4 regions of the Acetobacterium wieringae genome follow, and region 4 is predicted to be linked to each of the others. Evidence: riboswitches for the same ligand, from Rfam matches in the RefSeq annotation. Region 4 holds a riboswitch; each other region holds the start of a gene.

Region 1 (7,679 bases), 560 kb from region 4:
CACTGAGCTTAAAGCGGTTATTCAGAAATATGTCACTTTTGAAATCTAAGTGAGAAAGCACACAATCACTTGAATGATAAAGCTACCCACTGATATTACCCCAGGCAGACAAAATCCCTATTTGACCAGCCAAATAGTATTTTCTGCCTGAACACAAACGATTCAAAGACACTGATTTCTTGATATCGTTTAAAAAAGCGCGTTAATTTCATTGTGAAAATAACGCGCTTTTTTATAGACGCACGCAAATAAAACCTAATTTAATTTTTCGTTTCTTAAAAGGATCTGCCGCTAAACTGAACCTATTTCGTTTTTTTCTTGCCGGTCTTGCCTTCTTCCTGCTTCTTGCGTTCAACAAAGCGACCCATCACAAAAGCAATAATACCGACACCGATACCGGTTTGGATGCAGAAAAACAAGCTTTCCACTTCGCCGGGGATTTCACCATTAATGGCCGTTTCAAAAATAGGGGTAAACCAGGGTTCATATTCGGTTCCGGTAATCTCTGAAACCACCCCACTACCGGCATCATCCGATCCGCCAAATTCCGCATCCTGCAGGATAAACAGGGGCACCAGAGCAATCAATACCACCAATACTAAAAGACCAATTACCGTTTTTCTTGTTGCTGTCATTATTTTACACCTCCGGTAAGATATCCCAAATCATTAAGTTCTGGTTGCGCATAGGTTTCCAGGCCGATAATGATGACCACGGTCAGAATCCCTTCAATAATCGCCAACGGCAGCTGAGTTGGTGCAAATACTGCCAGAAATTTTACCATTGAGGCCGCAACTCCGCCGCTTTCAGAGGGATAGGCCAAGGCCAACTGGAAAGCGGTGATACAGTAAGTAAACAAATCCCCAATTGCCGCTGCCAGAAAAACCCCGACATGGCGATTGATCTTTATTTTTTTACAAAGAATGAAAATACCATAGGTTACAAATGGTCCGGCAATCGCCATTGAAAAGGTATTGGCTCCCAGCGTCGTCAAACCGCCATGGGCCAGTAAAATGGCCTGAAATAACAGAACAATGATGCCCAGAATGCTAACTGCTGCCGGTCCAAAGAGAATTGCTCCCAGCCCGGTTCCGGTCATATGGGAACAGCTGCCGGTAACAGATGGAATTTTTAACGATGACAACACAAATACATAGGCACCGGCCATGGCCAGCAGGGTGATGGTTTTAGGATTTTCCTTGAGGGTTTTCTTAATTGACAGATAACCGGCAATTAAAAAGGGAATGCAGATTCCCCCCCAGGCGATACTGAAACCAACGGGCAGATACCCTTCCATAATGTGCATGGCACTGGCCACCGGGGTAAATCCGAAAACCAGGGCAATGGCTGCTACCACGGCAACAAATCTTTTTTCTCTAATGTTTAAACGTGTGTTCATAGTTCCTCCTCTTGTTTTACTATATATTAAGGGTTTGCAAAAACCGTTGAGCGCTCATATTAATTTTTGCAAAACCTGCTTAATCTTTAATAATTGTATCCCTTATCGTTACTCGCTAAATCATCGGTACTGATGATTCAGGATAATACAAATTGTTTTCCAGCAAAATCTTCAGTTCCTTGGGGGTGGTGGGATAAGCATCAGTGTTCTTTACCATTTTTTTCTCCACCAGCATTTCATAGACATCCAACATCGTCGGCCGCTTCAGATTGGCCTGTTTAAGAATTTCCCGGTTTTTAAAAATCTCCAGCGGTGTCCCATCGGCGATGATTTTCCCCCGATCAAAAACAATCGCCCGCTCGGCCCAACGGTAGGCAAAATCGACATCATGAGTGGAGATCAGCATCGTCTTGCCTTCTTGCCCCAGCTTGACCAGCACATCTTCCAGCATTTGAGCATTGAGGGGATCCAGGGCTGCGGTCGGTTCATCAAAGATAATCACTTCGGATTTCATGGCAATAATATCGGCAATGGTGACCCGCTTTTTTTCGCCGCCACTCAAATAGTGGGGTGGACGATCCTTAAAATCGAGAATATTCATGTAAGTCAGGGCCTCATCGACCCGATGGATTACTTCTTCCCGGGGCAGTTTTAAATTCATCGGACCAAAGCCAACCTCAGCCATCACTGTGGAGGCAATGATCTGGTTATCGGCATCCTGAAAAACAATGCCAATGTTTTTTCGGAGTTCTTTTAAATTCTTTTTATTAATGACGGTACCCTGATAGCTGATTTCGCCATGATCGGCCTTCAGCACCCCATTGGCATTAAGAAAAAACGTCGATTTTCCGGAGCCGTTGGAGCCAATCACGGCAATCTTTTCGCCTTTGTAAATATCGACACTGACCCCTTTCAGGGCCGGGTTACCGGTTCCATAACTGTAATGAAGATTATTGACTTTAAGTATTGGCTCTCTCATCGATTGACCTTTCAAATTGAATCCTTATTTTGTAACATACCAAAGCAGCAGCAGAAAAAGCATAAACCCGACGGCGTAGATCACCTGACTGATCTGAAACGGTTTTTCATCCTCCAGAAAAACCAGGTCGCCTTCATAGCCTCTGGCTTCCATGGCGGTATAATAGGTATTGGCCTTTTTAAGGGAAAGTACCAGCATATTGCTGGCGACATTGCCAAAGGTTTGGCAGGAGGTCTTAAAATCGCAATAACCCTGCCGGGAATCGGCGGAATTGCGCATGTTGTTAAATACGTCCAACAATATAAAAATATAGCGGTAAATCAAATTCATCAGTTCAATGATCAGCTTGGGTACATGGGCTTTTCGCAGTACTCCGATAATTTCAGAAGTTGGTGTCGATAGGGTCATCATAATCATCGCACTGATCGCCCCAAACACTTTCATCATCAGAAACAACATTTCCTTAAGCTTGGCAATCGACGTATACAGGTAACCAAAGCCGAGATAGAGATTGAACTGGCCAATTGGCTGGCTTGAAAAATCAATGCCGATGGCAACGGTACTCAAAATGATAAAGGTAAGCGGAATCATCAGCACCGACAGATAAGCTCCCAGCGGTAAGCCGCCTTTGACAACTGTTAAATAAGCCATGCTGACAATCACCGCCAGCGAGACCAGCTGGTTATTAAGCACGATGCAAAGCAGCAGGGTCAACCCTGAAAAGGCCACTTTAAAGCTGGGGTTCCAGTCTCTGATTTTTGAGGCATAAGCATAATAATCAATGGCTGATCCTTCGCCGTGTTTGTGACCGATTTGATGATGATGCTTGTAATGATGATGGCTGTTATCGCTTTTTTCATTCGTTCGGACAAAACCAAGCCGTTTGGCTGAACTGTTTTCCATCTGCACCCATCCTTTCTACTACAATATATTTATGGTCATAGTACCTAACAACCAGTTAGGACATTATCCATCTTGTTGCTTAAGCTGTTAGAATGTAAGAGCAATAGGTATATCGTCTGCCTTTCTTGGACTTCGCGTCCGTAAAAAAGACTGATAACCGGCTCCTCATTCGCAGCGTTCGTTTTATGCAGGTTGAACTGCTGTCCTACAGTACGTTCGTGTCACACCACAGTAGATTGAATAGGCAATGAGTAAAACTGGTGTTTATCCATTGCAATAATTTTAAGGAGTGACAAATTTATGAACATGAACGCAGTAGGTATTGATGTTTCCAAGGGCAAAAGCATGATCGCTATTATCCGCCCGTATGGTGAGATTGTTTCTTTGCCTTTTGAGATTCGCCACACTTCCAAAGAAATCCGTTCTCTCATCAACCAGATCCAATCCATTGACGGCGAATCCCGCATCGTTATGGAGCATACGGGTCGTTATTATGAGCCACTGGCACGTGAGCTTTCTCAGGCAAATCTTTTTGTAAGTGCCATAAATCCTAAGCTTATTAAAGATTTCGGTGACAACTCTCTACGTAAAGTCAAATCTGATAAAGCAGATGCTATTAAAATAGCGCGTTATGCTCTTGACAGTTGGAATGATTTGAAACAGTATAATCTTATGGATGAAATACGTAATCAGTTAAAAACAATGAACCGTCAGTTTGGTTTTTACATGAAGCACAAAACGGCTATGAAAAATAATTTTATCGGCATACTTGATCAAACCTATCCAGGTGTCAATACTTACTTCAACAGCCCTGCTCGTGATGATGGCAGCCAGAAATGGGTTGATTTCGCTGCTGCATACTGGCATGTAGACTGTGTTCGTAAAATGTCTCTTCACGCTTTCACCGTCCATTATCAGAAATGGTGTAAGCGAAATAAGTACAACTTCAGTCAATTAAAAGCTGAAGAAATCTATGGAGCAGCAAAGGAACTTGTTCCTGTACTTCCTAAAGATCATTTGACCAAACTCATTGTGAAACAAGCTGTCGATCAATTAAACATTGCTTCCAAAACTGTAGAATCACTTCGTACTCTGATGAATGAAACCGCATCCAAACTTCCTGAATACTCAATCGTCATGGGAATGAAAGGTGTTGGATCATCTCTTGGCCCTCAGTTGATTGCTGAAATCGGCGATGTTACACGGTTTACACATAAGGGTGCTCTTACTGCCTTTGCAGGCGTTGATCCAGGTGTTAACCAGTCTGGAACCTATGAACAAAAAAGTGTCCATACTTCCAAACGAGGTTCTTCGTCTTTGCGTAAAACGCTATTTCAGGTCATGGATGCTCTTATCAAAACCAAGCCACAAGATGATGCTGTTTATCAGTTTCTCGACAAGAAACGTGCTCAGGGTAAACCTTACTATGTTTACATGACTGCAGGCGCTAATAAGTTTCTGCGTATCTACTATGGTAGAGTAAAAGAATACCTGCTGTCTCTTTCGTAACACTTACCACAGATTTCCTAATCTTCAGACCAACGATATTTGCTGGTCTTTTTGTCGTGCTTATTTCTTGAATATACTTTTTTTTACAAAGCTCTCAATTTCCTATTGACTTTTTATTTGCAGGCTTTTTTTGTATGATTGCTGTCTATTTCCAGCGCTACTTAACCGTATCAATACGATCGATACATTTAATCAACGCATCAACCGAACTGAATTTATTACTGCACTGCTCTTCAATGCGATCAACAAGAATGATCTTCATTCCCAGCTTTTTAGCGGCGTTGATCTTATCCACGACGCCACCCATGTTGCCGCTTTCTTTGGTCACCAACACCTCTGCCTGGCAGTATTTAAAGAGTTCCATGTTCAGGGCTTCGTTATAGGGCCCTTTGATGGCAATGATGTTTTTGGGGCTGAACCCCAGGCTTTCACATTTACTTAAAACCTTCCAGTCCGGCAGCACCCGCAGATAGACCCGCTTTGAATAGTCCGGAATTCTTTTGAAAATATCAATTCTATTACTGCCCAAAGTCAACAGAATGTTTCCTTGGCAGTTCATCAGAACATCACAGGCTTCCCCATAGCTCTTAACAACGGTAATATCCGGATCATCTTCGTATTTTACCCGCTCCCGTTCATAACGAATATAGGGCAGATTTTCAAATTTGCAGACATTGATGGCATTTCGGGTTATTTCTGACGAAAAGGGATTGGCCGCATCAACTAAACAGGTTGGTTTTAGGGTTCTAATCAAATGGGTAATGTGATCTTTATTGAGTTTTCCCTGATAAATATCCAGATTCTTAAATTCCTCCAACATCCCGGCACCCAGACGGGTCGTAACGGTTACGGCCGTGTCATGGTTATTTTCTAATAGTCTCGCAATTACAGTCTTGGCATCGGTTGTCCCGGCTATTACTAATACTTTTGACATCTTCCTCCATCACTCTCATTTATATTTTTGCACAAAAAAACCTCATTATCTCTAAACAAGACAATGAGGCCGCAAAAATGCGCACAAAAATAAACCTCCTCCATCTCTCGTAGAGTTTGAGATACACAAACAGGCAGGTCTTCTGGCTTGAGCGTCAACATTGCCTCCTGCCTTCCCATTTCTGGTGGCATTCCTGGAGAAACTCGTCTCTTACAGCGGCGGGACCGCGGGGGATTTTCACCCTCTTCCCTTTTCACCGGCTTATAATACATTGATTACAGCCGACACCTGTTTATTTATTTAATTCTTATATTTTTCTTAATTCAATAGTACTATATCAAATTTTTCCAGTTTTGTCACGTATTTTTTATCCCAGCGATTTTACGCTCTGAATCGTTCCGTTCTTAAACCCAGCTCGGCCAATGACATTCCGGCGATGGAAAACACATAGGCTTCATCAGGGTCAACCAATGTGATGGCTTCTGAATCGATGGACTCAATTGTTTTTAAATCATCCCTCAGACCGGCCCCTGTTTTTTTCATCAAACTTTCTTTTTTAGTCCAGATTTTCGTAAAAGCCAGGGCCTTGTTATCGCTTTTATTAATCAATTTTAATTCCTGCTCGTTACAGACATATTCAGCCAGCTGGCCATCATAGGCCGCCACGGTTTCAATATCGACCCCGACATCACTGGTATGAATGGCACAGATTACTCCATTTTTACAATGGCTGAGATTAAAGTGGATCTGGGGATAGTCGCTTAAATATGGCTTGCCCTTGGCCGAATAACAAAAGCGAAGCTTTTCCGAAATACCATATTCATTTTTTAACCCGTAATTCAGCAAAACATAGCCCAATACCGACAATTTCTGATCAAGCTTTTGCCGATACGCTGTTGCCTTTTGCTGCCGTTCGTCAGGAAGCAACATCAGACTGCGTTTAAAAAGTTCATCTGAAAATTCTTCCATTTGATCAAATAAATAAACTGCCATTTATACTCCTTCACTTTTAACTTTAATAGTAGCACTATCTTAACAATTTTTTTCGTTCTTGACTATTTTTTTCATAAGTAAAGGGCTAAACCATTCTTCAAATGAAGGTAGTCCAGCCCATTTATTTTTTAATACCGTTAATCTGAAATGATTTATTTTAGTATTCTTCCCGGACTCCAAATTCGGCGTCTTCCACCCATTCTTCCGGACGTTCGACCAGGGTAATCAGATTATCAAAGATTTTATAATGATTCTCTTCCTGCTTGACCAGGTAACCAAACAGTTTTTTAGTTTGTTCATCTGCTGATTCCTGATAAAATTTCTGATAGAGTTCGATGCTGTCCTTTTCCATTTGCAGAGCCATCCGATAGACATCCAGCTGATTGGGGATTTTTTCGAATTTGTTTTTAAAATCACCCCGGTCTTTAAAAACATTGTTGGTATCTACCAATGCTTCATTATCAGCTAAATCGTAACTTATTTTTGCCAGCTCATTTTTTAGCAATACGGCGTGACCATTTTCGTCCTCGGCCAATAATAAAAACACCGCATTTAACGGATTGTCCTGATTATTTTTTGCTTGTTCACGGTAATATGCTTCGCCGTCACGTTCCATCTTAATTGCAAATTCAATACTATTCATTTCTTCACCTCTCATCATTTATTAACCTCGTCCTTTGACGATCTTATACTAAACTACTCAAGCAAATTTAAATAAGCGCCATAACCCTGGGCTTCCATTTCCTCGGCTGGAATAAAACGCAGCGCCGCACTGTTAATGCAGTAGCGCAAGCCTCCGGTGGTGATCGGACCATCCTCAAAGACGTGACCCAGGTGGGCGTCACCAGTGACGCTACGAACCTCAGTCCGCTTCATCCGCAGGCTGGTGTCACTGAGTTCTTTGATCACATTGGGATCGATCGGTTTGGAAAAACTGGGCCAGCCACAGCCCGATTCAAATT
Region 2 (7,679 bases), 500 kb from region 4:
ACCATGCTGGGCGCTTCGTTTCTGGTGACGACACTCCTGCTGGCAGCAACTGGTCAGCCTCAGGTACTGATCCCAGCCATTACCCTAGCGCTGCTGGCAACCGTGCTGGAAGCCGCAACCCCGTTGGGGCTCGATAATCTGACTGTGCCTCTGGTCAGTGCCGGAGCCTATTATTTTTTATTTGTCTGATTGGAGGTGCAAAGTGGAAAATTTAACACAGTATAGTCTGGCAGCTCAGACCGGATCGACCCTGGAACACGTGATATATATTTTTTTGTCGCTGGCGGTTTCTGTTTTTGCCTTAAGGCGCAATGCCTTAACCCTATCGGCGGCACTGGGAGCCTTTTTTCTGGCCGTGGCCCTGTATCTGGCTGGCGGGCCGCTGTTTTTTATCCTTTTGATGGTATTTTTTTTCAGCTCCACCTTTTTATCGCATTTCAAAGCCAGCTTGAAAGATCCCATTGAGGTTCGGATGCATGCCAAGTCCGGCCCCCGGGATCTGGTTCAAGTGGGCGCCAATGGTGGGGCCGCACTGATTATGGCGATTCCCTTTGCCTTATCGCAAAACCCCGCCTATCTGGTGGCAGTGGCGGCATCCTTTGCGGCCTGCAATGCCGATACCTGGGCTTCGGAAATCGGGATTCTCAGTAAGAAGGCCCCGGTTTCGTTACTTACCTTAAAACCGGTCAGCCCCGGACTTTCCGGGGGAGTCAGTCCGCTGGGTTTTTTGGCTTCGCTGGGTGGGTCGGCCGTGGTAGCCTTGACCTATGGTCTTTACCAGTTGGCGGCAGGCAACAGTGGGGTGCTTTTATTAATGCAAATCCTGATGATTACCTTTGGCGGGCTGCTGGGATCAGTACTGGATAGCTTTATGGGTGCTGCTTTCCAGGCCAAATATATCAGCCATGAAACCGGTGAGCTGACCGAAAAACCGGTGGATAATAATAAGCCCAATCAGCTTTATAGTGGGCTGGCCTTTGTCAACAATGACTTTGTTAATTTTGCCAGTTCATTGCTGGCCGCCAGCCTGGTACTGTTTTTTGTCCAGCTGCAGTAACGGCCGGGATGGGGCAATCGTTTTGAGGAAAGGAGAAAACGGATGATTAAGCAGGCTTATTTTCAGGGAAAAAACAAAAAACGCCGCTATTTTGAAGGCTGGTATTTTAAATGCATCAGCGCCGATCGCAAACATGCCATTGCCATTATTCCGGGAATGGCCATCGATCCTCAGGGGAACCGGCAGGCTTTTATCCAGGTCATCAATGCTGTCACCGGAAAAACCTGGTATCATCATTTTCCCTATCCCGAGTTCAATGCCAGAACGGATCGGTTTGATGTGGAGATTGAGAATAATAGTTTTAACGCCCAGGGCCTATCGCTGAATGTCGATACGGCGGAAGGCAGTATCAAAGGGCGGTTGACCTTTCACAATAGCCATCCCTTTCCCAAGGGTTTAAAGCACCCGGGGATCATGGGGCCTTTTGGACTAGTGCCCTTTATGGAATGCTACCACGCTATTATTCATTTGTATCATGAAATAAAGGGTGAGATTGATCTGGATGGGGAGTTGATGGATTTTAATGGCGGAGTCGGTTACATTGAAAAAGACTATGGCCGATCCTTTCCTAAGACCTATCTCTGGTTACAGGCCAGCCATTTTGAGGCTGGCGATGCTTCATTTGTCTTTTCACGGGCGAATATTCCTTTTTTAGGGATGGAATTTCCCGGTTTCTTTGCTTACTTCACTGATTTTAGCGGGATTACCCGCCGTTTTGCGACTTATAATTTTTCCCGGTTGGAGAAATGGGAAGTTGATACCACAAAGGGAACCTGCGCTGGGGAACTTGAAGGTCCGAATGGGGCCCTCGCTTTTAAAGCACAGATGGCCAGTGGCGGACGGCTGCGGGCGCCGGTGGACGGACTGATGGATCGCGAGATTGTCGAGAGTATCACGGCTAAGGTTTGGCTGCGTTTAACAAACAATCAGGGCAATATCATCTTTGAGAGCATCAGTAGCGAAGCGGGGATGGAGATTTGTCTGGAGGAAGGGGTTGCAGTGAAGCAAGAATCCGAATAAATAAAACCCATTGTCAGGCAGAATCATTTATTGAAGTTGCCAAAAAGGTGTTTTATTGGGGATTGCAAGTATGATATAATAAGCCAAATTAAATAATCATTTTCAGGTGCCCCTCGGGGAGAATAGGAAAATAAGTGAGAAGCTTATACGGGCCCGCCGCTGTAAATTGGGAATTGCTGTCTGGATGCCACTGTTAAAAAATGGGAAGGCGACAGCGATGAGGATCATGAGTCAGAAGACCTGCCGGAGAATTAGATGATGAGAGATGTGGAAAGTCTACGCTTTGTTGGCGTAGCTTTTTTTTGTTTAAAAAGGATTTAAAGGCTTTGTAAACAGTGACCAGAGAATAAAAAATAAGCGAGGGACGAATTGAAAGCAGTGGTATTGGAAAAACCGGGAGAATTGGTGATAAAAGATAAGGACATGCCTGTCTGTGGTGATGGCGAGATGCTTGTTAAGGTCAGAGCCTGCAATATATGCCGAACTGATTTAAAATGTGCCACCATGGGGCAAAGGGATCTGGTTTACCCTCGGGTATTGGGACATGAAATTGCCGGCGAGATCATTGCCAGAGGCAAAAATGTAAATGGTTATCCGGTAGGTCAACGGGTGTCTATTCATCCGGGGATTTCCTGTGGGGTTTGCGACTATTGTAAAAGTGGTCAGGATAATCTTTGTGATCAGATTAAGATTATGGGCTTTAATTTTGATGGTGGTTTTCAGGAAGTGATCAAAATTGATAAGCAGGCGATCAAATCCAAGATTGTCAATCTGATTCGGAATGATGATCTGGCTTATGAAGAAATATCGTTTATTGAACCACTGGCCTGTTGTGTCAACATTCAGGATCGCCTTCAGTTGAACCGGAAAGCGGCGCTGGTCATTATCGGTGGCGGCCGTTTGGGCCTGCTTAACCTGTTTGTGGCGAAAGCGGAAGGAATCCAAAATGTGATCCTGATCGAAGCCAATGAAGAGCGTCGTGACCGTGGCAAAGCCTTGGGATTTGATGCCGTTTTTAGCGGCGATGAGCCAGATCTGCTCGATCAGTTAAAGAGTTGCAGCAATGGTCATGGAGTCGACGGAGTAATCCCCTGCTGTCCAGGGCCAGAGGCCTTTGATCTGGCCCTGGAAATCCTCAGAAAACAGGGAACGTTCGGTTATTTCAGTGGACTAAGCCGCAATGAAGACTTCCAACTGGACATCAACCGGATTCACTACAAGGAAATTACCGTAGTCGGATCTTATGGCTGCAGTGTTAAGCATAGTCAAAAGGCCAAAACCCTGCTTGAATCAAGAAAAATTGATGTCCGGCCACTTATTTCTCATCGGGTCAAACTGGAAGAACTGGAACGGGGAATGGACTATATTAGAAACAGCGATGGTTATTCAACCATTGTGGTGATGAAGTGATGGCCGTCTGTCAAAGTGAGATCGAAGCAGTAGTGAATTAATAAATAAGAAAGAAAAATTAAAGGAGCAATTAAATGGAAAAAACAATCAGCATGAAAGATTATGGTCAGGTGATTACCCAGCTGATCAATAAGGAAAACCTGTCAAAAGATGATTCCAAAGAAATGTTCATGGAAATATTAAGTGATAAGCAAACAGCCATGCAACAGGGCGCTTTTTTAGCGGCCCTCAGTGCGAAAGGGGCAACCCCGGCAGAAGTGGCCGGAAGTTTTGAAGCGATTTATGAAGTGGATACCTTTAAGGTGGAACCGGTCACTGAGTTTCCGATTGTGGATAACTGCGGCACCGGGATGGATAGTTTTAAAACCTTTAATATCAGCACCGTGGCATCGATTATTGCCGCTGCTGCCGGAATCCCCATGGCTAAACACGGTTCCCGGGCCTTGACCTCGGTCTGTGGTACCATCGATGTGCTGGAAGCCCTGGGTATCGATATGGATTCTAATGTCGATCTGGTTAAAGAAAGCATCGAAAAGGCCGGGATTGGTATTTTTAATGGGATAAGCCCGGAGGTTCATCCGGTAGCTCTGGGGCGGGTTTTATCGCAAATTTCATTTGGCAGTGTGCTGAATATTTCGGCATCGCTGGCAAACCCGGCGCTGCCGCAATATGGGGTCAGAGGGGTCTACTCCAAAGAAATGCTGGATTTTGTGCCCCAGATCATGGCGGAGATCGGTTATAAACGGGCCATTGTGGTTTTTGGCGAGGTTGGCGACCAGGCCATTGATGAGGCTTCAACCCTCGGTACTACCCATATTGCTGAGCTGAAAGAAGATGGTAGTGTGGAAAAATATACATTTAATCCACAAGATATGTTGATAACTCCTGGAATTGTGGATGAAATCCGCACCTTTAATTCGGTTGAAGAATCGGCGCTATGTATTGTCCGATTGTTAAAAGGCAAAGAAACCAAGACCCGGGAAGATATTGTTGCCTTAAATGCCGGACTGATTCTGTATTTACGGGACAAGGCGCCCAGTATTCGGGAAGGTTATGAAATGGCCCTGGAACTGATTCATAATGGGGCGGCCTGGGAAAAACTCAAGACCTGGGTCAACTATCAGAATCGTGATGGTGTTAAGGGCCTGAAGATTTTGTCAGCGCTTGAAAAAAAGGTTCAGGGTTAGGCAGCGTTGATGATTCTTTATGCGTTAAAAGCGGCCGAAGGTTATCTGAAAATGGCTGAAAATGGCGGATTTACCCTGGTTGGCATCAACAAGGCCAGCGTTTATCCGGAGAACGAACTAAATCAATTGATCGCCACAAAAAATGACCTGGGTGATGAACTGACCGAGCTTCGGATTGTCAAGTTGACCCTGGAGGAAACTGATTTTTTTGCTTGAATGGTCGCTAAATCAGTAAAGTTATATTTACGGATTTCGATATCAATGGTATGATAAAAACAGAATAAATGGGTGACACCATAAAATTAAAAGAACCTTTTTCTTCGAAAAAGGTTCTTTTAATTTCTTAAAACGTCTCTAAACGCTAAAGCTCGATGAAGTTATCCAGGGATATCAATTGTGGATAACTTTTAACCAGGTGTCTGTCTGAGGGAGGAAGAATGGCCTTTTTATCCACATTATGCCGGATTTACCGGGATAATGTGGATAAGTTGTGTGAATAAGGTTGGAATGTCGATAAGTTTGGGAAAGAAGGGGGAAAAGGATGCATAAATTTGAAAATTGTCTGGTAGTGGGAATCTCTTCCCGGGCGCTTTTTGATCTGGAGGAAGAAAACCGGATCTTTGATGAAGCAGGGGTGGAAGCCTACACCCAATACCAGATTGAACATGAAAACGATATTTTAAAGCCAGGAACCGGTTTTGCCCTGATTAAGGCACTGCTGAAGCTTAATGAGATCGGTTCGGAAGAGCGAAAAACCGAAATCATCGTGATGTCCCGCAATAATGCCGATAGTAGTCTGCGGATTTTTAATTCGATCAGGCATTACCAATTGGATATCACCCGGGCGGCACTGGTTAGCGGGGCCATGCTGGCGCCCTATCTGGAAGCCTTTAACACCGATCTTTTTCTTTCGGCCAATGAGGAGGATGTTCAGGAGGCCATTAATGCCGGAGTCGCTGCGGGGATTATTTATACCCAACACTTGACCTATGAAGAAATAAAAGAAATCGATCAGATCCGGATCGCCTTTGATGGCGATGCGGTGCTTTTCTCGGATGAGTCTGAGCGGATCTATAAAAGCCAGGGCATTGAGGCCTTTCAGGCTAATGAAACAAAAAATGCCCGTAAGCCTCTGCCCGAAGGGCCTTTTGCCCGGTTTTTAAAAACCCTGTCAGCGATTCAGAAAGAGTTTGATAAAAACCGGGCTCCCATTCGCACGGCCTTGGTGACCGCCAGAAATGCGCCAGCTCACGAGCGGGTGATCCGGACCCTACGGGCCTGGGATGTGCGGATCGATGAAGCCTTTTTCCTCGGCGGCATGAGCAAACAGGAAGTGCTCAAGGCCTTTGGGGCCCATATTTATTTTGATGACCAGGCCATCCACACCGATGCGACGGCGGAATTTGTCCCCTCTGCCCGGGTACCGTATAAGAATAATGAGGAATAGCAATTACTGAGAGCAAAAAGAGTCGGTAACGAATCAATTAGAGGTTAGATCAAAAAAGAACCCTCTAAATAAAGAGGATTCTTTTTTGTGAGAAAGGAGTTCATGAAAAGAAAATCTATGTTAAACCAGAGGATTATTGAGGGATAATCCTCTGGTGAAAACCCGGCAAAAAGATGGTAGCGGTGTATCGTGCAGTCTTAGTTTACCGCCAGTCTGTGGTCGGGTCTTGATTATTTTGTGATAGTTAGGTGAAGATTTAATTAAATTGAAATTAACAATGTGCTGGTATAATTTTAGAAACTGGCCGCCTAGTTATGAACGACCAGGCAGAAACAAAGAAAGAGGGAGCCAATGAAAGACTATCGACCCGATGATTTTGATTTTAATAAAACCCTTGGCGAAATCAGTGCCGGGATCAAAAAACCAAACATTCTAATTTGCGGCGCTACCGGTGCCGGAAAAAGTTCGGTGGTGAATTATGTGTTTAGTGAGAATCTGGCCCAAATTGGCCATGGCGTTCCAGTGACCCGGGGGATTACCCGGTACCAACGGGAGGATGCCGGGGTAGTGCTTTATGACACCGAAGGCTATGAAATCGGAACCGAGAAAATTTCCCAATACCAGGCCAATGTGGAAGGCTGGGTCAATGCGTTTCGCAACGCAGCCATTAACTCAGTAAAAAAAGAAGAGGGCAATCAGGAACTGAATAACCAGATCCACGAGGTCTGGTATTGTATTTCGGCCGGAAATAAACGGGTTACCGATATGGATATCGATGTAATCCAGATGCTTAAAGCTAAGAAGCTACCGGTGGCAGTGGTATTGACTCAAATTGACAGCCTCGATGCCGAAGAACTCGAGGCGATGGAAGCTACCATCAGAGAGCATTGCCAGGTGGATTTTTTCGGACCAGTGCATCCGCTGATCCGGACGTGATTGCCGCCTTGCAGGATTATCTGCAATGGGAGGAACTGATTGGTTGGGCCATTGATCATCTCGATGAGTCCTTGCGGGAAGGGTTTATCAGTGCCCTCAAAGGAAATCTGGCGGCTAAAAAAAGACTGATCAATCACAAGATTATTCCCCTCTATACCAGTGGTGCAGCCGGGGTCGCCTTAACGCCAATCCCTTTTTCGGATGCGGCGCTGCTGGTGCCGATCCAGATTAAGATGTCGCTGCACATCATGAAAACCTATGGACTGGATCAGAAGCTGGGAAATCTATCGTCATTGGTGGGCTCGGTGGTGGTTTCGGAATCCGGCCGGTTATTGGCCCAAACTCTCAGTACCAATCTCTTTAAATTGATTCCCGGGGTCGGAACGGCCATCGGGACCACCGTTAACACGGTAGTAGCCTCCAGCTTTACCGCCGCCATGGGTTATGCTATTTCGGAGATTTGCTTTCGCTGTGCCACCGCAGTGTTTGAAGAAGGCAAAGAAATTGTCTGGGCCGATTATTTCAATGGCGAAAATATTGCGACTTTAATGAACGAATGGTTCAAGGTTTCCCGGCATGGCTAAACGCTGCGAAACTAATGTCCTGATACTCGGAAAAACCG
Region 3 (7,679 bases), 810 kb from region 4:
GCCGGAATATTACCGTCATGACCATTTAGAATATAAATGTGTTTGATGCCATTGTTAATCAGACTCTCAAAGATATCCTCGGCAATGGCAATCTCGGTTTCATAGCGCAAGGTGATTGACATCGGGTAAGAGTTATAATGAATCGAAGTCCCAAAGGGAACGCAGGGTAGCACTACCACATTGTTAAGCTTCTGCGCCACGCGTTTGGCCACCTCGGAGGGCACAAAAAAGTCCGGCCCCAGGCAGCAATGCCAGCCATGGCTCTCGCAGGATCCAAAGGTCACAATGGCGGTGACCTGATCGGCATTTTTTAACAGCTCCTGAACTTCCAGGGCGGTCATTTCGTTAAGCATTACCTTTTTCATTATAAAATTCCTTTCAATCAAATTGTTTCTTAGACTTTTGCACAAGTGCCGTGAGCTTCGCATTCAGTTTCGCACGAAACAATTTTTACACTGTACGTCGTACAGGCTATCGCCTGTTCGCCTACACGTTACAAAATTGTTTGTGGAAACTAAACGCAAAGCAATTTTTGATCAACTCTTTTGAATTTTAGAATTGCTTAAATAGATTCTGATTTATATTTACCCACTTTTTCACCAGTCAGTTGTTGTGAATAAAGATTTTTATTAAATCCGGTCAGCTTCAACCAGTAGTTTCAGCTGGTCTAAAAAAGCTGCCATCCAGAGATTGTCCTGAAGGATGTATTCCGGGTGGGCCATGACTTCCTCCGGCCGCTGTACAAAATCACTGGGGATCATTTCATCGCCGCAATTTTTAATCAGATCTTTAATAATTGCCTGGGTATTTTCCAGATGAAACTGAAAGCCAAAAACCCGTTTCTGGTAGACGAAGGCCTGGTTTTGACAGGCGGCACTGGCTGCAATGACGGTGGCCTCCGGCGGCAACTCGACAAAGGTGTCCCCATGCCAGTGAAACACGACTGGATTGTCCGGGAAAAAGGCAAACAGTGGCGATGCTTTGGCTTCTTCAAAAACGTGATCGGAAACCAACCGATTTCTTTTTGCTTATTTTTCACGACCTTCCCGCCGATGATATCCGCAATCAACTGACTGCCGAGACACAGTCCTAGGACTACCTTGTTGGCTTCAATAGCGGCTTTAATGAATGCTTTTTCGGCCTTCAGCCAGGGGTATTGCGCTTCTTCATAAATGTTCATCGGCCCCCCCATCACCACCAGCCAATCAAAATCACTCACCTCCGGCAGCGCTTCATCGTTATACAATTGTGTCGCAGTGACGGGATAATTGTTGGCTTGGGCCCATTTTAGAATACTGCCGGGATTTTCAAAGGCGACGTGCTGTAAATAGTGAATTCTCATCTGTGACCTTCCTATCTGAATAGTTATCAGTATTTTTTATAGCAAGTATACCATTTTCGGCGCTTTTTCAAAAATATTTTTTATTAAAAGAAATTTATTCCAATAAAAAAAGCGCATCCATAAGAAAATGCACTTCTTTTATTGGTGCTCAAATTTTTGGCCAGAAAAATCTAAGCAGAGGAATAATGTTTTCTATCAAAAATGTAAATTAATGAAAGCAAGGTAAATTCGGGGATGTCACACACCATCCCCGAGGAAGGGTATTAAATACTGACTTGGAGATGTCCCTTTATTCGAAGAGATTCTAAAATTGGCTAGGAGAAAGTAACCAACTGCCGGAAATCACACACTTCCCGGTTCGCTTGCGATCGTCACCGACGGCAAGACGAAAAAAAATCCTTCTCCAACGGAGAAGGATAAAAGAATCATACTTACAAATCTAAATATAATGCTCTTAAAGTCCTCTAAATCGGAGGTTGTTAAGAAATCACTACAAACAGGTCTTCTGGCTCAACAATCAACTTTCCATCTCCCTTCCCGCTAATTTCTTAACAGTGGTTATGAGACGGTCATCATGTTTTACAGCTGCGATTACAGCAAAGGATTTACACCTTTTTCCCTTGAATATAGGACAAGTTCACTATTTAATTGAATTCATTCTACACGAAAAACTGCTGCTTGTCAATAGCAGTTTTTCAGCAATTTTGAAACTGTCGCAAGCTTACCGACCAGTTTCACATATACCGAAACGGTTGTTTACTTCACATCACCCGTAATAATAAAAATTGGATTGGCGGCCTTTAACATCGTTAAACCACCGATGCCTTCGCCCCGGCTGATACCGACCTGAATCAGTTCGACATTGTCAAAATACTGATTCATCAACGTGGTGGCCTGGGCGGCGTTCTCCAGGGTCACAAAGTTGGCAATGACCCGGCCGCCGGGGCGGGTATTGGCTTTGCACCACTGAAAAAGGCTTTCCATATTCCCACCGGAACCGCCGATGATGACTCGGTCTACCGGCTCTTTGATTTCAGCCAGCGCCTCAGGCGCCTTGCCGGGAATAATCACCACGTTATCGGCATTAAAATGGTCTTTGTTTTTTTGCACCAGCTCCAGTGCTTTCTCTTTGGCTTCCACGGCATAGACCTTGCCATTTTCTGCAGCATAGGCCGCTTCCCATGGTCAGACCGCCGGTACCGGCGCCGATATCCACCACCACGTCACCCGATTCAATTCCCAGTAGCGAAATGGTTAAAATACGGATTTCCCGTTTGGTCATTGGGGCCTTGCCGCGAATATAGGCCTCGTCCTTGTATCCTGCTATCTTACTCATTGATCACCACCACGACTGCCAGTCCTTCCTCCTGATAAGTCAGGGCTTCTGCCACCGTTAGTCGGGTGATCTTTTCATTGGGATAGGACAGCTCTTCACCGACATAAAGAATACTGTTCTCGCAACCGGCTGTCTGCAGGATTCCGGCAATAAAGGCCGTATTATTATTTTTGTCGGTAAGAATACCCAGCTTTTTGTTTTCTGCCAGCGCCGCCGCCAAATCCTGATCCCGACCGTGCAAGCTCAAAAGCCTCGCATCCTCCCAGCTAATAGCCAGTTTGGCAAAAAAATACTGCAGTGAGCTGATCCCAGGAATACAGACAATGTCCTTTTCCGGCACCAATTTTTTTGCATAGGTCAGCAGACTATAAAAACCGCAGTCCCCGGAAACTACCAGGGCGGTTTTGCGGGTCTGATAGCCCTTAGCAACCTTTTCCATCAGCTCACTGAGAGGGGTTCCCTTGCCGATAAAAAGCATCTCCTTGCCACTGGCATCAAAACTTTCGGCGTGGCGGGTGCCACAGAGAATCACTTCCGCTGCGGCAATTTCTTTTAAGGCGATCGGTAAGATATAATCCGGATGCCCCGGTCCCAATCCAATAATTTTTAATGGGTACATAATCGTTTCCTCAACTCTTCTGCGTCTTTGCTTTGTCCTAAAAAGCCATGGATCTTGGAAAACAGCACCACTTCGATATCAATAGTGCCATAAACCCGATCAGTGACTTTCTTCTTTACCACTTCGGCCAGCTGATTAAAATAGTCCGGCAGATTTTCGGCCAGGATTATATCGGTGGCTTCGTCGGTAGTTTTGGCGGCCATGATTTTTGCCATGGTATCCCGGGATGCACCCAGGATACCGGCATGGGCGGTCAGAATCTCCATCCGGCCATCAGCCACGCTGCTATGGGTATTAAATATTCCGCCCGCTACCTTGACAAGCTTACCCAGATGCCCAATTAAAAGAATTTTATCAAAACCCATCCGCTCGGCCTCATCCAGCATAAAGCCGATAAAATTGCTGGTCTTAACCAGCACATCTTCATTAAGCCCCAGTTCCTCCGAGAAGTCTTTGCCATAATTGCCGGGCACAAAGATGATTTCATTAAAGCCCTTGGCATGAAGCACCGAGAGTTCCAATTTCAATGAAGCTTTCCAGGCCTCTTCACTCATCGGTTCCACAATGCCGGTGGTGCCGATAATTGACAGTCCGCCTTCAATCCCCAGCTTGGGATTAAAGGTGCGCTTGGCCAGCTCAACTCCCTGGGGAATCGACAGCTCCACCTGCCAGCCTTTGGGTAAATCGGGCCGATGCTTGATGGCATCAGAATCCAGAACCGCACGAATTTCCTGGGCGATCATCTCTCTGGGGGTGGGATTAATGGCCGGTTCGCCCGGGGGGATGCTCAGTCCCACCGAGGTCACCGTCCCAACGCCAATGCCAGCAATAAAAGTGATCCCGGCCTGATCAGATGGGATCACCTTTGCAAAAATCTTAATGCCATTGGTCACATCCGGATCATCCCCAGCGTCTTTGACTACCGAACAGGACGCTTCGTACTCGGAAAAAGTCTGATCATGAAGCACCAGATCCAGGGGCCAGCCTTTGGGCGTATTGATTTTTACCGTATCCCATTTCTGCTGATTTAAAAACATCAGCAGGGCGGCTTTGGTGGCCGCCGTCGCACAGGAACCGGTGGTATAACCATAACGCATTATTTTGCCATTTTTTTCGACGGTTTTATTAAACATCAAAACCCTCCCTTACTGAAGGGGATAATTCTTCTTGATTAATAAGGTCGATAAGTAAGGAATCTTACCCTTTAACACCTCAATATCCCGGATCACCTGCTGGGTTTCCATGCCAATGTTGGACACCAGCACAAAACTTTTCTCCAGCCCTCGGGCTTCCAGCTCCGCTGCCATCCAGGCATTGTTGGCAGAAATCTTCATCACCACAATGTTCTGGTGGGCATCCAGAATTGCCCGGATTTCTTCCTCCGGCTGAGTCATGGCTACAATCCCTAACGACTCTTCGCCCTGGGTCAGCGGAATATTCAGTTGGGCACCTAAATTGCAGAATGACGGCACCCCGGACAGGGTGACCACTTCAATGTTGCGTTTTAACAGATATTCCATCACATAGGAATAAGTACTAAAGACCATTGGATCACCCAGGGTAATAAAGGCGACATCTTTGCCCTGGTTAAGGAGTACCTCTATTTCGTCGGCATTCTCCTGCCACTGTTTTTCAAGAGCTTCCCGTTCTTGAGACAGGGAAATCATTGGGAAGTTCATTTCAATGACTTTTGATAAATCGGAAATGTGGCTTTTAACTATTTCAAAGGCAACACTGGTGCTGCCCATTTTTTTTACCGGTGTAATCACCGCATCACAGGCATCTAAAACCTTAGCCGCCTTAACGGTCAGCAGATCCGGATCGCCGGGACCGACTCCGATGCCGTAAAAAATTCCTTTTTTTGCTGCACTCATGATCTTTACCATTCCCTTCCCAATTGATAAAGCATGGCGTTAAGAATAGCAGCCACTACTGGACTGCCACCTTTACGGCCGTTGATTCGGATGACCGGGCTGTCAATCTGATCCAAGGCTTCTTTTGATTCGGCTGCACCGACAAAACCGATGGGGGCACCAATGATCAAGGCTGGTTTGGCAGTACCCTGTTTGACCTGTTCAATTAATGTATAGAGCGCAGTTGGCGCATTACCGATGGCAAAAATACCGACGCTGTCGTCTTTTAAGGCTTTTTCCATGCTGACAGTTGAGCGGGTAACGCCACGTTCTTTCGCTTCAGCAGCGACATCGGCATCATGAACGTAATTAACAATTTCAATGCCGTGATCGGCCAGTGCTTTTTTATTGACGGCGACCTGAATCATCCGGGTGTCGGCGTAGATTTTTTTGCCCTGTTTCAAGGCTTCCATCCCACTTTCATAGCCACCATTTAAAATTTCCAATAAATCGGCATATTCAAAATCAGCGGTGGTGTGAATGATTCGTTTAACCATCGGGGCAATCGCTTCCGGGAAAACCTTGTCTCCCAGTTCTTCGGTAATAATCTCAAAACTACGCTCTTCAATTTCTCTCGGGTTGTTAATGTATTCCATCTTGTCTCGCTTTCGTAAATGAATTTTTTTATTTATTGCATCAATCGATGCTCTATTTTTACACCGTTTCGGTGATAATTTTTATTCCGCCGGGGATCAGGCGATTGTGATAGATTTCGGCGTAAACCGAATCGGGAACAAATTTTTTAAAGGCCTTGTGGAAATCCTCTTCCTGAAAATCACCCTTGTCATACATAATCCCAATCACCGTGCCACTATGGCCGATGACGGTGCCCAATCCGCCAAAATCCCGGGACAAATCAATCAGGCAACTCAGATAGTTCTTGTTTAACCGTTTCTGGTTAAGCAGAGCGCTCTTGGTACAAGCCGCGCCGATATCTTTCAGGCTGTTGGTGCGCACCCCTTGTTCAAACTGAGCGACAATTTCGGCAAAGGTTTCTAAATCCTCTGGTGAATAGTCATCCTGGGTTTCATTAAAGGTCATGGTATCAATGCCGCCATGAAAATCAACAATCAGGATGTCCGCCGACACGGTGCCGTCAAATTCCTTTAGCACCGAGCCACTGATATGATTAAACAAATTTAATTCTTCAAACATCAAATTATCGGAGGGCTCAATGGTCGTGCACAGGGCACCGATCTCTTTGGGGGTCAGACCCAAGTTAAAATATGCCGAAAGTCCGGCGGCCATGCCGGCAATGTCAGCGGTACTGCTGGCCATGCCTTTCTCCAGCGGAATCTCGCTGGTCATGGTAACATGCAAATGCTCCATTTCCGGCTGGGGAATTGCGAAGTGCCGGAAAACTGCTTCGACCAGTTTTTTTGTTTTGAGTTTAAGACACTCAATATTCCCCGGACCTTCTTCAAGAATAATCCGGGAATAACGGTCAATCGGGCTGGATACCAGACAGGGGCTGCCATCATACCAGCCCTGGATGTATTCATGCCGCAGGTGCCCGGGGTTTTAACTGTAACCCGCCTCATGCCTGCCCCGCTTGGTGCTCAAGAGCCACATTTAAGAGACTGGTTAAAAACAGCGGATTGCTGTAAAAATGAATATGAGGATAGCCAGCCAGAACGTTTTTCTGGCGATAGCCGCAAGTCCAGGTTTTACCTTTTTTGGTGATCACATAGGCAGTCGGCAAGGCTTCGGTGGTACTCACCAGACTGTGATGAAATTCGTGTCCCCGGATCTCGATGGTTTTGCCGCACAGATAGGCGGCGATATTGACATAGCCAAACCGCTGCAGCCGTTTGGTCATCTGGGCATCGGCCTCGAAAAAGCCCACTGCCGGATTGGTTTCACCGCTGTTTAAGGTCATCGAGTTGGTTAAATACATCAGCCCGCCGCACTCGGCATAGCAGGGTAGTCCGGCTTCCAGCTTACTTTTGATATCGGCGATCATTGCGGTGTTGGCTGCCAGCTCGGCGCCGAAGATTTCCGGAAAGCCGCCGATATATAGGCCGTCGAGTGATTCAGGTAGACTTGCATCATTTAATGGACTGAATTCGACCACTTCCACCCCGGCATGCTTAAGCGCCATAAAATTGTCATCATAGTAAAAATTAAAGGCCCGGTCTTTGGGCACACCAATGCGCAACCCCTGATATTTAGTGGCATAGTCTGAAAAGGGATCGGCAAACGGATCGACCAGTTGGTCGTGCTGGCTGATTTTCCATAAGGTATCGAGATCAATATGGGCTTCAGCCAGCTCACCGGCCTTGTCCACCTTGTCCCGGAAATCAGCAATCTCTTCCACTGGCACCAGCCCCAGATGACGGCTGTCCATAACAATATCGGGATTGTTGGGGAAATACCCCAGACAGGTCACATCGTTATAGGCTTCTATCATTTCTTTTAATAAGAGATAATGGGATTCGGTTGAGATCCGGTTGATGATGACCCCGGCAA
Region 4 (7,679 bases):
TTGGCCTTTTCTGATGATCTCTTCAAGCACCTGTCGAGATTTAAGGATGACAATATAAGTCGCTACTAAACTTTTAGCGGCCGTAATATCGCCGCTGGTAATATTCAACGCCGTGGAATCAAAAGACAGTGAACTGTTATTGACATACATCTGTGCCTTTGATTCATAAAGCGGATCGACATAAAAATAGGTATAGCCAAGTACCAGGCTGCCGCAAAAAACAGCAGCTAGAATAATTAACCATGCCTTACGCCAGAGTGCTTTGACCAGTTTAAGTAAATCTATTTCTAAATCTTCTTCTAATTGATGTGTCGTATTTGCCATCTATTCTCCCCTAAATTAAATAGTATACGGTTTAATATAAATCCCTTGACTTTTCATGCCTATTCATTCTATCACGTTTCCTTTTTCATAACAACGTGTGGCAACCTGTGTGACAGGATATTTACGCTTTTTTTCGTTTTTATTTTATGTTGCTTTTTGCGACTTTTTTACATATGTCAATATTTTTGATGAAATTTAAGTTTATTTAATAAATGTTCATGTCTCATCATAAGCGACACAACAGCACTTAAAAAATGACCCGCCGGGACAATACCAACGTCTTGGACCAAAAAAACTATGGATATAAATAATAATCTCTGTATAAAAAAAACACCGATCATTAACGATCAGTGTTTTTTGTCCACATATTCTTAATTAATTTTACTCAATATCAGTTTACTTTTTAGCCGTGACTGGTTCACATCAATAATCCGCTGATTCTGCGAGCCCCGGAATTTCAGCAACAAGCTTTTTTGTTCCGCTTCAAATCTTCCATCCACCAGCAGATCAGTATACCTGAGCAGTCGTAGCCACCGCTGATCCTTTTTTGCCGTCAGCGTTTCATAAGTATAACCGGTATAGGTCATCACATGATAGCCGGCTGCCTGGGCACATCTGGCCAGTTCAGAAAAGCCCGCAGACTGTAAAAAGGGTTCTGCCGCTTAAGGTAATACCATCCAACAGTGGGTTCTTTTTCATTTCGGCGATAATGGTGTCTATCGCCACCAGGTGACCGCCGCTTAAATCATGGGTGGCCGGGTTGTGACAGCCCTCGCACTGATGGGGGCAGCCCTGAGCAAACACCACCAAGCGAATGCCTGGTCCATCCACAATCGATTCCTTAACCACCCCGGCGATTCTTATTTGGGAGGTCACTGCAATTGCTCCAACCGTTCCCCACCAGCCATTTGACCAGCCGCATTAAAATGATTGATCCGATCTCTTACTTCCGCTTTTTTGGCATCATTGAAACGATCCAGGGTCCCTACCAGATAACCGGTGATCCGGCGTATCCGTTCAAAGGGAACATCGTCTTCGCTTCGTCCACAATTGGGGCACGCGTCGCCGATGATGCCGGTATAGCCGCAGACCGGGTCGCGATCCACCGGATGATTGATGGAACCATAGCCGATGCCAGCTTCCTTCATCGCCCGAACCACCTTCTCAAAGGCTTCCAGATTGTCGAGGGGATCGCCGTCCATTTCCACATAGGTGATGTGTCCAGCGTTGGTCAACTCATGATAGGGCGCTTCCAGGGTGATTTTTTCATAGGCACTGGTGGGGTAGTAAACCGGAATATGGAACGAATTGGTATAATACTCCCGATCCGTTACCCCGGGAATTTCCCCAAATACCTGTTTATCCAGCTTGACAAAGCGTCCGGCGGTACCTTCGGCTGGGGTGCCCAGCAGGGTAAAGTTCATGCCATAGACCTGACTGGTTTCATCCATCCGCTTGCGCATGTGGCCAATAATGGCAAGCCCCAGTTCCTGTACGTCGGCCGCTTCGCCATGGTGTTTGCCGGTTAAAACCGTCAGGCATTCCGCCAGGCCGATAAAGCCCATACTCAGGGTGCCGTGTTTCAGTACTTCCCGGATTTCCATCTCGTCGGTCAGATCTGCAGAATCAATCCAAACGCCCTGGCCCATTAGGAAAGGAAAGTTTTTAACTTTTTTATGGGCCTGAATTTCAAACCGTTCCAGCAACTGCTCAATCACCAGATCAATTTTCTGATCCAGCTCAGCAAAAAACACGTCCTGGTTGCCCTTGCTGTTTAGGGCAATCCGGGGCAGATTGATGGTGGTAAAACTTAAGTTTCCGCGGCCATAGGTAATTTCCCGACTGGGATCGTGGACATTGCCGATCACCCGGGTACGACAGCCCATGTAGGCAATTTCAGTTTCCGGCTGACCAGCTTTGTAATATTTCAGGTTATAGGGCGCATCCAAAAATGAAAAATTGGGAAACAGGCGCTTGGCGCTGACCCGACAGGCTAATTTAAACAAATCATAATTGGGGTCCCAGGGATTATAATTGACCCCTTCCTTAACCTTGAAAATATGGATTGGGAAAATCGGGGTTTCGCCATTTCCCAATCCGGCCTCCGTTGCCAAAAGCAGATTTTTTATGACCAGACGCCCCTCAATTGAGGTATCCATCCCGTAGTTGATGGAACTAAACGGGATCTGAGCTCCGGCCCGGCTATGCATGGTGTTGAGATTGTGAACAAAGGCCTCCATGGATTGATAAACACTGCGGTCAATTTCCCGTTCGGCATTTTCCATGGCAAAATTCTGAGCCCGGCTGATGCTGTTGGCATCCGCTATCCATAACGCCAAACTCCGGGCTTCGGCTTCCAGATAATTCTTCGGTTGATTTAGCTCGGGCTTTAACCCCAGTTTCTTTTCGATATCTTCACTGATGGCCTTTACCTTGGCTAAAGCATTTTTGGTATCGGTCAATAAGGTCAGGGCCTTGGCCAAATTCTCCCGATAGAGCCGGATAAAAGTTTTTTTCACCCCCGGCACCATGGCATAGTCAAAGTTGGGAATACTCTGTCCGCCATGCTGATCATTCTGGTTGGACTGAATGGCAATGCAGGCCAGCGCCGAATAACTCTGAATATCGTTGGGTTCCCGGAGATGGCCGTGACCAGTCGAAAACCCATCTTTAAATAAGCGTTCTAAATCAATCTGACAGCAGGTAGTGGTCAGGGTTAAAAAATCCATATCGTGAATGTGGATTTCACCGGCTTTATGAGCGGTTGAATGCTCGGGATTGAGGACAAACATTTCATAAAACTGTTTAGCGCCCTCTGATCCATACTTCAGCATCGTGCCCATGGCGGTGTCGCCGTCAATGTTGGCATTTTCCCGTTTAACATCGTTGTCCTTGGCTTCTTTAAAGGTCAGATCCTCATATATTTTCATCAACCGGGTATCCATTTCCCGGATTCGGGTTCGCTCGGCCCGGTAGAGAATATATTTCTTTGCGGTTTTTGCATGTCCGGTTTCGATCAGAATTTTTTCCACCGCATCCTGAATTTCTTCCACCGTCGGGGTATTGGTGTTCATTTCCTGTTCGATATAGATGGCCACTTTTTCAGATAGCTCCATGGCGGTCTGATAATTCTGGCCGCCGATTTCACTGGCGGCCTTAAAAATGGCATTGGCAATTTTTTCAATATTAAAAGGGGCTTCTCGTCCATCTCTTTTTTTGATCTTCGTAATCATCCTGGTTTGTTTTCCTACTTTCCTGCGAGTCTTTTTTGTTGTTTCGGGCATTGAAAAACCTCTCGACGGCGTGGGTCAAGAGGTCTAAGATTGCTTGGCTCAAACACCCTCTATCACGCGTAGAGTCTGGTGTGACAAATAACGGTGGGTAATCTGACTTAGGCTTGATCTTTTTAAAAAAATCTCCCCCTTACAGCGGCGGGACCGTGCCGGATTTGCACCGGCTTCCCCCATGCTGCACCGGTTGGCACAGCACCGTTATCTTCATATTTGGTTGTTTTAATTTTATCATATACAAGATGTGGTGTCAAACCCCTTGTCACCTGCAAACGGTTATCATTATTTAAAGCTCCCCGGTTTGGCATAAAAATGGCGACTGATGGTCTTGACCACTGCATCATCGTCATTCGCTCCTATCTGCGGCCAGCCCATTTCTTTTAGTTCGATGGATGCATTTTCAACCACATAGGCAAAATCGGCGGCTTCCAGCATCGCTGCATTCCTGATGTCATTGCCAAACGCAATCACTTTATCGGTAGCATATCGGGCTTTCATATCCATGATGGCATTTTTCACCGAGGCTTCCCGGCTGGTTATTTCGAGAAAGTAATAGCCCGGATGTTGATCATCCGGATAGCACTCAACATTAACCGCTGACGCAATTTCCAGCTTCATGATGGCCGCTTTAACCTGGACGATCGTCGCCTTCTGATCCACTGCCATAATCGATAAAACGCTTTGATCATTTGGCACCTCGCCGCACACATAGCTCTGTTCCGGGAGTCGCTTTTTGGAATGATAGATTTTTTCCTCCACCGGATTAATAAGCCTGGTGTAATAAACATGGAGAACATCATTGATGATGGTGTGGGTAAAACAATTCAGCTCCCGTTTTTCAAAAACATCAATCAGTTGCTTGGCCACTTCCGGATTCATTTTCTTGCAGCTTAAATAACTTCGTTTTTGCAGATCATACCAAACCGCCCCATTCATCATGATAACGGGAACCTTTATTTCTACGCCTTCCAGCAGGGGCAGCAGGGTTTCGGCACTTCTGGTCGTGGCAATGGTAATCAAAGCGCCCTGGCGGATCATGGTGTTTAGTTTTATTCTGGAGTAACTGCTGATTTCAACCTGGGAATTCAACAAGGAACCATCCAGATTGGTGACAAAGAGCGTTTTTCTGTTTCTGCGCCGGGGCAAGTGAAAAGCATTGACTCCCAATGACACAAAGATTCCGATAAGGGTGTCCACGATCCGGTCAATGGTAAAGATCAGCGGATTCACATCGGCCCCATGGGTCACTGTAATGCTTAAAAAAACCACACAGGTAATATAAGATGCCGTTGGTTTTTTGATGGCGACTGTAAAATAAATGAGCGGGATAACGCACAAGGATACCACCAGATATTGCAGCATCGGCATATCCACCGGGATGAAGCTCCGCTCAAAAATAAGCAATCCCAACCCCATCGCCCCACCGATAAAGGTACCCAGGGTTCGATTCATGGCTACCTTAAAGCTATTGGAAACATAGGGCTGCATGCATAAAATCGCCGCAATCGCCGAATAGAAGGGGGAGCCTTGCTCGCCTCTTAATAAATAGATTAAGAAGCAGAGATAAACCGCTATAAATGTTTTAAAAATTCGCATTCCTACTTTTGGCATAACCTTCTCCTCTTTCTGATGCCTGTCTATAATAACACACATTTGAAATTTTCTGCCGCTTAAATTTCTGCAAACCCTTTCAAATACAGATACCCCTTAACTTTTTTCAGAAACAGATTAATTTTTCTAAAAAGTATTGACAGATAAAAAAAGGTAATGTATTATCAATTAAGGTAATGTATTACCTTAATTGATAAGTGGAGGTTATATTTTGGACAATATGGATTCAATGCCCGATCAAAAATTCATCTTTGGCGGTGTCCAAGTCGTCGCCAACCAGATGGACACCCTGTTGGAACGGGAACTGAAAGAATACAACTTGACAACCAAGCAATGGCTGCTGACCATTGTGGTGCAGAATATTTTTGATCACGACCCAACCCTTAAGGAAGTAGCAAAAAGCATGGGCAGTTCCCATCAGAATGTCAAACAGGTGGCGCTTAAACTGGAACAAAAAGGCTTTGTTGTGATGGAAAAAGATCCCCATGACGCCCGGATCACCCGGATTAAGCTAACCGATGCGGTTGATTCGTTTGGCACAGAAAGTCAGCAGAAATCAGAAATCTTTACCGAAAAATTATTTGATGGTATATCTGACGAAGAACTGGCAATGACCCGGTCGGTTATTGAAAAATTGCTGGCCAACCTGGAAAAAATGGACCAGGAATCAAAATAACAGGAGGAAAAGCAGATGAAAAAAGCAATAATTATTATTCTCAGTATTCTGGGAGTATTGGTACTGGTCGGCGCCGGTGGCGTTTTTTACATCACCAACGGCCTGGAAGCTGGGGAAAATCTGGCGATTAACCCCGTCGATCTGAAGGGAATTGAAGACGGCACCTATACCGGTGTTTATAAGGCCGGGCGCTGGAGCAATGAGGTCGCCGTCAGCGTGGCTGATCACCAGATTTCAAACATTGCGGTGGTCAAAACCGTCACCATGGAAAAGCCCGAGGTGACTGACGCCCTTATCCATGCGGTGATCGAAAAACAGAACACCACCGTCGACACCATCAGCGGTGCCACGGTGTCCAGCAAAGCCTATCTCAAGTCGATTGAAAATGCCTTATCCCAGTGATGCCGTTAAAGTTGTCTGATTTTATAAACGTTCTAAAGAAACGAAACAGCCTGTTGTCTTTTAATCGGCAACAGGCTGTTTCGTTTCTGTATCCTACTGATTTATCTCTTCCAGGGTGATCCCCATCGTTTCCTTACCAAACACCGCTACCACAATGGCCACCGCTGCAAACACCAGCGTCAGAGTAATAAATACATTGGTATAGCCGATTTCGGTGCCATAGTAATTATAGATCACCGGCACAATAAAGGGAGCCGAAAAAGCGCCAATCCGTCCAAATGCGGCCCAGCCAGAACCGGTCGCTCTGAAAAAGGTCGGATAAACTTCTGGCGTATAGGCATAAACACAGCCCCAGGCACCCAGACTGAAAAAATAAAGCATTGAACCATAGATCAGAATCTGTTCCACACTGCCAGCATGGCCAAATAGCCAGGCCGCCAGTGCCGTTCCGGCAAAATAAATGGCCAGCACTTTTTTTCGGCCAACTTTCTCAATCAGATACGCCGCACTGAAATATCCCGGCAACTGGGCCAGACACATGATCAGCGTAAATTCAAAACTTTTTGTCAGGGTGAAGCCTTTTGCCACCAATAGTGACGGCGTCCACAAAACAAAACCATAGTAACCAAAATTGATCCCAAACCAGATCACCCATAATACAATGGTAGATTTTATATAGGGCTTGGACCATAAATCTAAAAATGATGCCTTGATATGACTAAGTTTATCAACTTCAGTAGACTCAACCTGACTGGTAATATTGGCCTGTTTTTCCATGGTTACCAGCAATGCTTCGGCTTCAGCGGTTTTTCCCACTGATTCCAGATACCGGGGCGATTCCGGCACGGCCATCCGAAAGAAAGCTGCAAACAGGGCTGGAATACCACCCACTAAAAAGGCCATCCGCCAGCCATAGACGGGAATAAACAAGTAAGCCACAAAGGCGGCAATCAGCCATCCCCAGGCCCAGAAGCTCTCCAGAATAATAACATTGCGGCCCCGCATCCGGGTCGGCGAAAACTCACTGACCAGGGTTGATGCCGCTGGCAACTCCCCACCCAGTCCAAAACCGGTACAAAACCGCAGTACCAATAGCATCGTAAAATTGACGGCAAAACCGGACAGCGCACTGGAGACCCCATAAATAATCAGGGTCCACATAATCACCGTTCGGCGGCCCCACTTATCAGCGGCCATCCCGGACAAGCCGGCACCCAAGGCCATCCCCAGCATTCCAATGCTGCCCAGCAACCCCAGCTGACTGGGATCTAACGCCCATTCTTTACCGATGGCTGCCATCACACCGGAAACCATCCCCTGATCCATCGCATCAAACATCCAGCCGATCCCGGTTAACAAAAGAACCTTTTTCAACA

What was found. A riboswitch is a leader RNA that binds a small molecule or an ion and turns the genes downstream of it on or off. The one in region 4 is predicted to bind cobalamin.
Region 1: another riboswitch for cobalamin. It lies ahead of cobK (precorrin-6A reductase); the one in region 4 lies ahead of CHL1_RS16530 (anaerobic ribonucleoside triphosphate reductase).
Region 2: another riboswitch for cobalamin. It lies ahead of CHL1_RS00770 (alcohol dehydrogenase catalytic domain-containing protein); the one in region 4 lies ahead of CHL1_RS16530 (anaerobic ribonucleoside triphosphate reductase).
Region 3: another riboswitch for cobalamin. It lies ahead of CHL1_RS18615 (type 1 glutamine amidotransferase); the one in region 4 lies ahead of CHL1_RS16530 (anaerobic ribonucleoside triphosphate reductase).

The regions. Positions count from the first base shown of each region.
Region 1 is NZ_CP097897.1:2,799,309-2,806,987, forward strand. Features, by position in the region: gene CHL1_RS13740 (EutP/PduV family microcompartment system protein) at 1-49, shown strand, start outside; gene CHL1_RS13745 (energy-coupling factor ABC transporter substrate-binding protein) at 303-635, opposite strand; gene CHL1_RS13750 (energy-coupling factor ABC transporter permease) at 635-1,399, opposite strand; gene CHL1_RS13755 (energy-coupling factor ABC transporter ATP-binding protein) at 1,515-2,378, opposite strand; gene cbiQ (cobalt ECF transporter T component CbiQ) at 2,403-3,281, opposite strand; gene CHL1_RS13765 (IS110 family RNA-guided transposase) at 3,588-4,790, shown strand; gene cobK (precorrin-6A reductase) at 4,948-5,724, opposite strand; cobalamin riboswitch at 5,840-6,031, opposite strand; gene CHL1_RS13775 (4'-phosphopantetheinyl transferase family protein) at 6,106-6,717, opposite strand; gene CHL1_RS13780 (ferritin-like domain-containing protein) at 6,875-7,378, opposite strand; gene msrB (peptide-methionine (R)-S-oxide reductase MsrB) at 7,414-7,679, opposite strand, start outside.
Region 2 is NZ_CP097897.1:151,523-159,201, forward strand. Features, by position in the region: gene CHL1_RS00755 (diacylglycerol/polyprenol kinase family protein) at 1-189, shown strand, start outside; gene CHL1_RS00760 (DUF92 domain-containing protein) at 203-1,057, shown strand; gene CHL1_RS00765 (tocopherol cyclase family protein) at 1,100-2,077, shown strand; cobalamin riboswitch at 2,165-2,339, shown strand; gene CHL1_RS00770 (alcohol dehydrogenase catalytic domain-containing protein) at 2,456-3,487, shown strand; gene trpD (anthranilate phosphoribosyltransferase) at 3,562-4,674, shown strand; gene CHL1_RS00780 (hypothetical protein) at 4,684-4,890, shown strand; gene CHL1_RS00785 (5'-nucleotidase) at 5,216-6,121, shown strand; gene CHL1_RS00790 (GTPase family protein) at 6,473-7,057, shown strand; gene CHL1_RS00795 (YcjF family protein) at 7,009-7,641, shown strand; gene CHL1_RS00800 (GTPase family protein) at 7,634-7,679, shown strand, end outside.
Region 3 is NZ_CP097897.1:455,641-463,319, reverse strand. Features, by position in the region: gene CHL1_RS02215 (creatininase family protein) at 1-365, opposite strand, end outside; gene CHL1_RS02210 (type 1 glutamine amidotransferase) at 630-1,013, opposite strand; partial or broken gene CHL1_RS18615 (type 1 glutamine amidotransferase) at 1,073-1,342, opposite strand; cobalamin riboswitch at 1,821-2,009, opposite strand; gene CHL1_RS02200 (bifunctional cobalt-precorrin-7 (C(5))-methyltransferase/cobalt-precorrin-6B (C(15))-methyltransferase) at 2,099-2,482, opposite strand; gene CHL1_RS02195 (hypothetical protein) at 2,427-2,678, opposite strand; gene cbiE (precorrin-6y C5,15-methyltransferase (decarboxylating) subunit CbiE) at 2,671-3,297, opposite strand; gene cbiD (cobalt-precorrin-5B (C(1))-methyltransferase CbiD) at 3,285-4,430, opposite strand; gene cobI (precorrin-2 C(20)-methyltransferase) at 4,443-5,183, opposite strand; gene CHL1_RS02175 (precorrin-8X methylmutase) at 5,177-5,806, opposite strand; gene CHL1_RS02170 (GHMP family kinase ATP-binding protein) at 5,865-6,539, opposite strand; gene CHL1_RS02165 (cobyrinic acid a,c-diamide synthase CobB) at 6,748-7,679, opposite strand, start outside.
Region 4 is NZ_CP097897.1:3,360,328-3,368,006, forward strand. Features, by position in the region: gene CHL1_RS16520 (YveK family protein) at 1-324, opposite strand, end outside; partial or broken gene nrdG (anaerobic ribonucleoside-triphosphate reductase activating protein) at 696-1,200, opposite strand; gene CHL1_RS16530 (anaerobic ribonucleoside triphosphate reductase) at 1,197-3,557, opposite strand; cobalamin riboswitch at 3,684-3,832, opposite strand; gene CHL1_RS16535 (HAD hydrolase family protein) at 3,897-5,225, opposite strand; gene CHL1_RS16540 (MarR family winged helix-turn-helix transcriptional regulator) at 5,437-5,901, shown strand; gene CHL1_RS16545 (FMN-binding protein) at 5,917-6,303, shown strand; gene CHL1_RS16550 (MFS transporter) at 6,397-7,679, opposite strand, start outside.